3 regions of the Tepidimonas taiwanensis genome follow, and region 3 is predicted to be linked to each of the others. Evidence: predicted binding sites of a transcription regulator. Region 3 holds the regulator's gene; each other region holds the start of a gene.
The links. Region 3 encodes sigma-54, which starts transcription at its own class of promoters, with help from an activator protein. Its sites were predicted from a motif close to TGGCANGNAANCTGCTTT; they were not measured.

Region 1 (3,273 bases), 580 kb from region 3:
CGCACGGCTTCGGTCCGTCGGCACCGTCGTCCGCGGCGTAGCCCACATATGGGGGAGTAGGCCACCGAAGTGCGGCGGGTCCAGAGGATCGTTGCGTGTTAACGAGGGGATCGGCTGCGTCGTCAGGCATGGCAGTGCGTCATGGAACTTGGCCTCCCTGGTTGCAGCCGATTATGACGGCATCGGCGGGGGCGCGGGGCGATACTGCAGCGCTTCCGCCACATGCGCGGCCTGCACGCGCTCGCTGCCGGCGAGGTCGGCGATCGTGCGCGCCACGCGCAGCGCCCGGTGTGTGGCGCGACCGGACCAGCCCAGGCGGGTGGCCGCCTGCTGCAGCAGTTGCCGCGCGGCCGTGTCCAGCGCCGCGTGCGCCAGCAGCGCGTCACCCTGCAGCGCGTGGTTCGGGTGCCCCTGCCGCGCCTGCGCCCGCTCGCGCGCTGCGCGCACACGCTCGCGCACCACGGCGGTGGATTCCGCGGGCGCCGCCTCCAACAGGGCTTGGGGTGGCAGTGCCGGCACGTCCACCTGCAGGTCGATGCGGTCGAGCAGGGGGCCGCTGAGCCGGTGGCGATAGCGCTGCACCTGGTCCGGCGTGCAGCGGCAGGCGCGTATCGTCGATCCCAGATAGCCGCAGGGGCAGGGGTTCATGGCCGCGACGAGCTGAAAGCGCGCCGGGTACTCGACTTGGCGCGCCGCGCGCGACAGGCGCACCCGGCCGGTCTCCAGCGGTTCGCGCAGCGCCTCCAACGCAGGGCGGGGGAATTCCGGCAACTCATCCAGAAACAGCACGCCGTGGTGGGCGAGTGAAATCTCCCCCGGCCGCGGGGGCACGCCGCCGCCCACCAGCGCCGCCGCGCTGGCGGTGTGGTGCGGCGCAGCGGTGGGGCGCTGGCGCCAGCGCGCCGGGTCGAAGCGGCCCACCAGCGAGGCGATCGCGGCGCTCTCCAGCGCCTCCTCTTCCGTCATCGGCGGCAGCAGCCCGGCCAGCCGCTGCGCCAGCATCGACTTGCCGGCACCGGGCGGTCCGCACAACAGCAGGCTGTGGCCGCCCGCGGCGGCGATTTCGAGCGCCCGCCGCGCCGCCGCCTGCCCGCGCACGTCGGCCAGGTCAAGGGCGGGGCTGTCATCCGGTAACGGCCGGGGACCGGGGACGACGATCTCCCACACGGGGGCTGGGGCGTCCGCGGGCGGTGCGCCGGGCGTGCCCGTCGCGCCCGGAAAGCGCCGCACCACGTCGAGCAGGTGCGCGATGCGCACGACCCGCACCCCGGGCACGAGGGCGGCTTCGGCCGCGCTGTCACCCGGCAGCACCAAGGTCGATGGCGGTGCGCCATGCCCCATTTCGGTGCGCAGGCCCAGCGCCATCGGCAACGCGCCGCGCACGGGGCGCAGCGCGCCACTGAGCGACAGCTCCCCGGCGTATTCGTGGCCGTCGAGCGCCGCTGTGTCGAGCTGGCCGCTGGCGGCGAGGATGCCGAGCGCGATCGGCAGGTCGAAGCGCCCCGATTCCTTGGGCAGGTCCGCCGGCGCCAGGTTGACGGTGATGCGCTTGGACGAGGGCCATTCCAGCCCGCTGTTGAGGATGGCCGAGCGCACGCGCTCGCGCGCCTCCTTCACCTCGGTTTCCGCGAGCCCCACCAGCGTGAGGCTGGGCAGCCCGTTGGCCAGGTGCACCTCCACGTGCACCGGCAGCGCCGCCAGCCCCACGAGCGTGCGGCTGCGCACCACGCACAGACCCATGGCGATCAACCCTCCCGTCAGATCGGTCAGCTCGCGATCATGCCACGCGCAACGCGGTGGCTTGGACGTGCCGGGGCACGGAAACGACGGCGCGGCGGGTTCGGGGTTCGGGGTTCGGGGCGAGGGGCGAGGGGCGAGGGGCGAGGGGCGAGGGGCGAGGGCTGGCACGCGTTGTGCTTCATCGGGAGCGGAGTTTCGCCATCCCGATGCGCTCCCAAGGAAAGGATAGCCATGAAACTGGTCACCGCAATCATCAAACCGTTCAAGCTCGACGAGGTGCGCGAGGCCCTGTCGGCCATCGGCGTGCAGGGCATCACCGTTACCGAGGTCAAGGGCTTCGGCCGACAAAAAGGTCACACCGAGCTGTACCGCGGCGCCGAGTACGTCGTCGACTTCCTGCCCAAGGTCAAGGTCGAGGCCGCCGTCAGCGATGAGCTGGTCGAGCGCGTCGTCGAGGCGATCGAAGGCGCCGCCCGTACCGGCAAGATCGGCGACGGGAAGATCTTCGTCTTCCCGCTCGAGCAGGTCATCCGCATCCGCACCGGCGAGACCGGTGCCGATGCGCTCTGACACCCGCACCCACCCGTTCCCAACGTTGCAAGGGGATTCCCATGAAAAAACTGTTGATGAGTCTGTGTCTGGGCATCGGACTGGTCTGGGGGGGCGCGGCGCTGGCCCAGAGCGCCGAGCCGCCCAAGGATGCGCCCGTGGCGGTGCAGGCGGCGCCGGCGGATACGGCCGCACCCGCGGCCGACGCCGCGGCGGCGCCCGCACCGGCCGAATCCGCCCCCGCCGAGGCGCCTGCGGTCACCGTCGACAAGGGTGACGTCGCGTGGATGATGACCTCGACCCTGCTGGTCATCCTGATGGTGCTGCCGGGGCTGGCGCTCTTTTACGGCGGCTTGGTGCGCAGCAAGAACATGCTGTCGGTGCTGATGCAGGTGATGATGGTGTTTTCGCTGATCGCGGTGCTGTGGGTGCTGTACGGCTACAGCCTGGCGTTCGGCGGCGAGGGGCTGATCATCGCTGGGCTCGACAAGGCGTTCCTGATGGGGGTGACGACGGCGTCGCTGGCGGACACCTTCACCGAGAACGTCAAGATCCCGGAGCTGATCTTCGTCGCGTTCCAGGCCACGTTTGCCGGCATCACCTGCGCGCTGATCGTCGGTTCGTTCGCCGAGCGCATCAAGTTCAGCGCGGTGCTGCTGTTCTCGGCGCTGTGGTTCACGTTCAGCTACCTGCCGATCGCGCACATGGTCTGGGGGCCGGGCGGCTACCTGCTGGGCAAGGGTGCGCTGGACTTCGCCGGTGGCACGGTGGTGCACATCAACGCCGCGATGGCGGGTCTGGTGGGTGCTTACCTGCTCGGCAAGCGCATCGGTTACGGCCGCGAGGCGATGCCGCCGCACAGCCTGACGCTGACGATGGTCGGGGCCTCGCTGCTGTGGGTGGGCTGGTTCGGCTTCAACGCCGGCTCCAACCTGGAGTCCACCGCCGGTGCGACGCTGGCCTTCCTCAACACGCTGGTGGCCA
Region 2 (3,273 bases), 700 kb from region 3:
GCCGAGATCGCCCACGCCGCGGGCGTGCCGCTGCTGGTCGATTCGACGCTGACCACGCCGTGGCTGATCCAGCCCCTCTCGCTCGGGGCGGACCTGGTCTATCACTCCGCCACCAAGTTCCTGAGCGGCCACGGCACCGTCATCGGCGGCGTGCTGGTCGACGGGGGCAGTTTCGACTGGGAAGCGGCGCATGCGCGCGACGGGCGCTTTGCCGAGCTGACCAAGCCGTACGAGGGCTTTCACGGCATGGTGTTCAGCGAGGAGTCCACGGTCGGGGCCTTCACGCTGCGCGCGCGGCGCGAGGGGCTGCGCGACTTCGGCGCGTGCATGAGCCCGCACACCGCGTGGCTGATCCTGCAGGGCATCGAGACGCTGCCGCTGCGCATGGCGCGCCACGTGAGCAACACGGCCCGCGTGGTCGAGTTCCTGGCCGCGCACCCGATGGTGGCGCGCGTGGGCCACCCGCTGCTGCCGGACCACCCCAGCCACGCGCTGGCCCAGCGCCTGCTGCCGCGCGGGGCGGGCAGCGTGTTCAGTTTCGACCTGAAGGGCGGGCGGGCGCAGGGCCGCGCCTTCATCGAGGCGCTCAAGCTCTTCAGCCACCTGGCCAACGTCGGCGACTGCCGCAGCCTCGTCATCCACCCGGCCAGCACGACGCACTTCCGCATGAGCGACGAGGCGCTGGCCGCCGCCGGCATCGGGCCGGGCACGATCCGCCTCTCGATCGGGCTCGAAGACCCGGACGACCTGATCGACGACCTCAAGCGCGCGCTCAAGGCCGCGGAAAAAGCCGCCTGACCCGAGGGAGCCCCGACCATGCTGATCGACGTCCATGGTGCCCCCCTGTACGCCTACACCGGCGGCAAGCCGTTCGACCCCGCCCGCCCGACCGTGGTCTTCATCCACGGCGTGCTCAACGACCACAGCGTCTGGATCCTGCAGAGCCGCTACCTCGCGCACCACGGCCACAACGTGCTCGCCATCGACCTGCCGGGTCACGGGCGCAGCGGGGGCGAGCCCCCGGCAAGCGTCGAGTCGGCCGCGCGCACCGTCATCGGCCTGCTCGACGCGCTGGGCATTGCGCGCGCGGCGCTGGTCGGGCACAGCTTCGGCTCGCTGATCGCGCTGCAGGCCGCGGCCGATGCACCGGCGCGCGTGTCGCACCTGGTGCTGGTCGGCACCGCCTACCCGATGCGCGTGTCGGCCGCGCTGCTGGACGCCTCGCTGCACGCCCCCGACAAGGCCATCGACATGGTCAACGTCTACAGCCACTCGACGCTGGCACCGCCGCCGTCGGCGCTCGGCCCCGGCACGTGGCTCTACGGCGGCTCGCGCGCGCTGATGCGCCGCGTGCTGGCCAGCAACCCGCGCGTCAACATCTTCCACCGCGGCTTCGTCGCGTGTGACAGCTACCAGGGCGGCGAGGCGGCGGCGCGCGCGCTCGCCTGCCCCGTGCAGTTCATCCTCGGCACGCGCGACCAGATGACACCGCCGAAGGCCGCGCAGCCCCTCATCGACGCTGCGCGCGCGGCGGGGGTGCCGGTGGACGTGGTGCGCCTGAACGCGGGCCACGCGCTGATGACCGAGGCGCCGGACGGCGTGCTCGACGCACTGCAACGTTGGCTGCAACCAGCGTTGGATGCGCCTACCGGCTGACTCCCCCCCCAAGGCGCAGCGCGCACGCGTTCCGACAGACCCACCTGGCATGCCACCGGTGGGCAGCCGCAAAGAGGCCTACGGGGCCCGGCACACGACTTGCTTTACCGGCCCCACCCCGGGTGTGTTCCGCGTTCTGGCGGGTTTCGCCGATGTCTGCGTCCATCGATCTGTTGTGGCTGCTGCTGTGCGCAGGGTTGGTCTTCGTCATGCAGGCCGGCTTTCTGTGCCTGGAGTCGGGATTGACGCGCAGCAAAAACTCGATCAACGTCGCCGCCAAGAACCTGTCGGACTTCGCGGTCGCGGGGCTGTTGTTTTGGCTCGTCGGCTTCGGGCTGATGTTCGGGCCCAGCGTCGGCGGCTGGATCGGCAGCGGCCTCTTCGGGCTGCTGGACCAGCTGCCCACCGAACCGCGCCTGCTCGGCTTCGTGCTATTCCAAATCATGTTTTGCGCCACGGCCGCGACCATCGTCTCCGGCGCAGTGGCCGAGCGCATGCGCTTCGGCGCATACCTTGCGTTGTCCGCGTGGATCTCGCTGGTGGTGTACCCGGTGTTCGGCCACTGGGCGTGGGGCGGCGCGTGGGAGCCGGGCGCGCGCGGCTGGCTGGCGGAGCTCGGCTTCGTCGACTTCGCCGGCTCCACCGTCGTGCACAGCGTCGGGGGCTGGGTGGCGCTGGTGGTGGTGTGGCGGCTGGGGGCGCGCACGGGGCGCTTCCCCACCGACGGGCCGCCGCCGGTCATTCCGGCTGGCAATCTGCCGATGGCGATGCTCGGCGCGCTGCTGTTGTTCTTCGGCTGGCTCGGCTTCAACGGCGGCAGCACGCTCGCTTTCGACGGCCGCGTACCGGGCATCCTGCTGCACACGACGCTGGCGGCCTGCGCTGGCGGGCTGGCCGGATTGGCCGCGGGCCGCCTGCTGCACGGCTACTACGAGGTGCTGTACCTGATCAACGGCCTCATCGCCGGGCTGGTCGCGGTGACGGCGGGCGCCCACGCGCTGTCGCCGTTGGGGTCGTTGCTCACGGGCGCGGTCGGCGCGTGGGTGATGGCCTGGGCCAACGAAGGGCTGCTGCGCTGGCGCATCGACGACGCGGTCGGCGCGATCCCCGCCCACCTCGCCGCGGGCGTGTGGGGCACGCTCGCCGTGGGCTTGTTCGGCGATCCGGTGCTGCTCGGCACGGGCCTGCCGCGGTGGGAACAGGTCGCGGTCCAGGCGCTGGGCATCGTCGTCTGCGGGGTGTGGTGCGTGCTCGCGACGCTGGCCTTCCTGTGGCTGGTGCGCGACCGGGATCTGCGCGTCACGCCAGACGAGGAGCGCGGCGGCCTCAACGTCGCCGAGCACGGCGCGCGCACCGAGCTGATCGACCTGCTCGACGCGATGGAAGCGCAGCGCCGCTCGGGCGACCTGACCCGGCGCGTGCCGGAGGAGGAGTTCACCGAAGTGGGGCAGATCGCCAAGGCGTACAACCGCGTCATCGAAGCGCTGCGCACCGCCACCGACCGCAGCCTCGCGCTGGTGCGGGAGATGCGCGACGGGCTGATCACCTTCCAGCCCGACGGCACGGTGGTCAGCCTCAACCCGGGCGCGGAAAAGCTGCTCGGCGTGGCGGCCGACG
Region 3 (3,273 bases):
GCTCGCCACTGGTGTCCAGCGCCAGCGTCAGCGTCTCGGCCGTCAGGTGCACGTACAGCCGCACGTCGGGCTGGGCGGTGTCCACGCTCGGCCGCGCCCCGCGCCGCTCTCGCAACCGGTCGCACACCGCGTCCTTCACGCGCAGGCCCGCGAAGTGTAGGCTGCGCAGCGGGCTGCGCTGGGCGGTGACCTCGACCTTGATCGTCTGCCGGGGGGTGAACCAATCCTCCCACGCGACGGCGGCCGCAGCGGCGTAGATGTCGTCCTCGCGGCGGTAGGGGCCTTCCCACAGCCGGATGAGCACGCGCTGCGCGATGCGGCTGTGCAGGTTCAGGCGCAGCACCGTGTCCCAGTCACCGCGCAGCGCCACGCCCGCTCGCCCCACCCGCAGCGCGTCCATCGGCTGGCCGGTGAGGGCGGCCACCTCGTCGGCCAGAAAGGGGGCGCAGCCCCCTGCGCAGGGCAGAAACAGGTCGAGCGTGGACATCGGAAGGGGTGGGGGGTCAGAGGGATTTGCGCAGGCTGGCGGTCGGGATGCGCAGCGACTCGCGGTACTTGGCCACGGTGCGGCGCGCGCACTCGATGCCCTGCTCCTTGAGCAACTCGGCGATGCGCCCGTCGCTCAGGGGCTGGCGCGGATCCTCGGCGGCGATGAGCTGCTTGATCAGCGCCCGCACCGCGGTGCTGGAGGCGTTGCCACCCGCGTCGGTGGCCAGCCCCGAGCCGAAAAAATATTTGAACTCGTACGTGCCAAACGGCGTGGCCATGTACTTGGCGGTGGTGACGCGGCTGATGGTCGACTCGTGCAGCCCCAGTGCCTCGGCGATGTCGCGCAGCACCAGCGGGCGCATGCCCACCGCGCCATGCAGGAAGAAGTTGCGCTGGCGCTCGACGATCGCCTGCGCCACGCGCAGGATGGTGTCGAAGCGCTGCTGCAGGTTTTTGATGAACCAGCGCGCCTCCTGCAGCCGCTGCTGCAGGTCACCGTGGCGCTGGCCGCGCAGCGCCTGCGCGTACACGTCGGTCACGCGCAGGCGCGGCAGCACCGCGGGGTTGAGCTGCACGTCGCACACACCCGCGCGCACGGTGACGATCACGTCCGGCACGACGATCTGCCGCTCGGCATCGGCAAACCGCCGCCCGGGTTTGGGCTCGAGGCGCGTGAGCACCGCGAGCCCGGCGCGCACATCGGCTTCGCCCAGGCCGGTGGCCTGGGCGAGCCGCCGCGTGTCGCGCCGCGCGATCCACTCCAGCGGCTGGGCGCACAGCGCCAGCGCGGCGCGCGCCGCCGGCGTGTTGGGCAGCTCGCCGATCTGCAGCCGCAGGCATTCGCCCAGGTCGCGCGCCCCGACGCCCGCGGGCTCCATCGCCTGCAGCCACCCGAGCGCGCGGCGCAGCAGCGCCAGCACTTCATCGCGCGCATCGGGGTCCGGCGGCGCATCGTCGGGGTGGCACTGCCGCCAGAACGCGTCGCTCAACGCCTCCAGCGGCTCCGTCAGGTAGCCGTCGTCGTCCAGCGATTCGATCAGGAAGTACAGCGCCGCGCGCTCCTCGTCGCTTAGGTGCAGCGCCAGCGCCTGCCGGTGCAGGTGGTCCTGCAGCCGCTCGTGCGCGCTGGCCAGTTCGCTGGCTGCCGGACGGTTCTCGTCGTCGAGGTCGCGGCCGTCGCGGTCCAGCCCGGGGCCTTCCCACGACCAGTCCGGACCGTCGGCTCCGGGCGACTCGTCGGCACTCCAGCCGCCCGCGTCCTCGTCCAGCCGCGCGGGCCAGTCGGCCTCCACGCCCGACCGGGGCCCGGCCTCGTCCCACACCGCCGCAGTGTCCGGGGGATCGGCGTCGTCCACCGGGGCCGTCGCGCCGTCGCGCTCCTCGTCCGCCGGGGCGGCGGGCGGTGTCTCCGCGTCGTCGTCCTCCGCCCGCTCGAGAAAGGGGTTGTCGGCGAGCATCTGCTCGACTTCCTGCGTGACCTCGAGCGTGGACAGCTGCAGCAGCCGGATCGACTGCTGCAACTGGGGCGTCAACGTGAGATGCTGCGTGACGCGCAGCGCGAGTCCCGCCTTCATCGCCGCTACAGCCGGAAGTGTTCGCCCAGGTACACGCGCCGCACGTCAGCGTCGTCGACGATCTCGGCGGGGGTGCCGTGCGCGAGCACGCGGCCCTCGCTGATGATGACCGCCTGGTCACAGATGCCCAGCGTCTCGCGCACGTTGTGATCGGTGATGAGCACGCCGATGCCGCGGCCCTTGAGATAACCGATGATGCGCTGGATCTCGATGACCGCGATCGGGTCGATGCCCGCGAACGGCTCGTCCAGCAGAATGTAGCGCGGCTGCGCGGCGAGCGCGCGCGCGATCTCGACCCGCCGCCGCTCGCCGCCAGAGAGCGCTGGCGCCGGCGCGTCGCGCAGGTGGTCCACGTGCAGCTCGGCCAGCAGCGCATCGAGCCGTTCGCGCAGCACCGCTTCGGGCAGCGGGCGGCCGGCGGCGTCGCGCTGCAGCTCCAGCACGGCGCGCACGTTCTGCGCCACCGTCAGCTTGCGAAAAATCGACGCCTCCTGCGGCAGATACCCCAGCCCCAGCCGCGCGCGGCGGTGGATCGGCAGGTGCTCGGCGCGCTGTCCGTCGATCCACAGCCGGCCCGCGTCGGCGCGCACCAGACCGACGATCATGTAGAAGGAGGTCGTCTTGCCCGCGCCGTTGGGGCCGAGCAGCCCGACCACCTCGCCGCCGCGGACCTGCAGCGAGACGTCGTGCACGACAGTGCGTCGGCCGTAGCGCTTGTGCAGCCCCTCGGCGCGCAAGCAGGCGGCCGCGGCGGCGGCCGTCATGGCCGCCGCTCCAGCCGCTCGCTCGGGGCGAGCGCCGGCGGCGGGACATTGGCGGGGGATGGCTGGGTGGCCGCAGGGTCGGCGCCGCGCGGCGTCAGCGTCGCGCGCACGCGCCCTGTGCCCCCCTCGGCACCGGGCTGCCCGCGCGCGCCGTCGACGCTGAAGGTGTCGTCCCGGTTGTCGTACACGATGACGGCGCCGACCGTGCGATCGGCGAGCGCCGTGCCGCGGTAGCGGCGCAGCTCGGCCTGGCCGCGCAGCGTGACGCGATCGGCGCGCCCGTCGTATTCGATGCGCTCGGCCTCGCCCTCGATATATTCGTCCAGTCCCTCGCGCTTTTGCCGGTAGAACGCGCGCTCGGTGGCGCTGCCGGTGGCCACGCCGAACTGGTAGCCCTCTTCGTCCTGCCGCACCTCGACGCGCTGGGCGCGGATGCGGATCGTCCC

Region 1: a site for sigma-54 is predicted at 1,903-1,920, ahead of glnK (P-II family nitrogen regulator). Genes of this name have one in related genera too.
Region 2: a site for sigma-54 is predicted at 1,745-1,762, ahead of amt (ammonium transporter). Genes of this name have one in related genera too.

The regions. Positions count from the first base shown of each region.
Region 1 is NZ_CP083911.1:297,307-300,579, forward strand. It holds gene LCC91_RS01355 (GspE/PulE family protein) at 1-130, opposite strand, end outside; gene LCC91_RS01360 (YifB family Mg chelatase-like AAA ATPase) at 172-1,740, opposite strand; gene glnK (P-II family nitrogen regulator) at 1,972-2,310, shown strand; gene LCC91_RS01370 (ammonium transporter) at 2,352-3,273, shown strand, end outside.
Region 2 is NZ_CP083911.1:418,700-421,972, reverse strand. It holds gene LCC91_RS01970 (O-acetylhomoserine aminocarboxypropyltransferase) at 1-798, shown strand, start outside; gene LCC91_RS01965 (alpha/beta fold hydrolase) at 817-1,656, shown strand; gene amt (ammonium transporter) at 1,809-3,273, shown strand, end outside.
Region 3 is NZ_CP083911.1:2,631,930-2,635,202, forward strand. It holds gene LCC91_RS12415 (THUMP domain-containing class I SAM-dependent RNA methyltransferase) at 1-487, opposite strand, end outside; gene rpoN (RNA polymerase factor sigma-54) at 504-2,063, opposite strand; gene lptB (LPS export ABC transporter ATP-binding protein) at 2,069-2,827, opposite strand; gene lptA (lipopolysaccharide transport periplasmic protein LptA) at 2,824-3,273, opposite strand, start outside.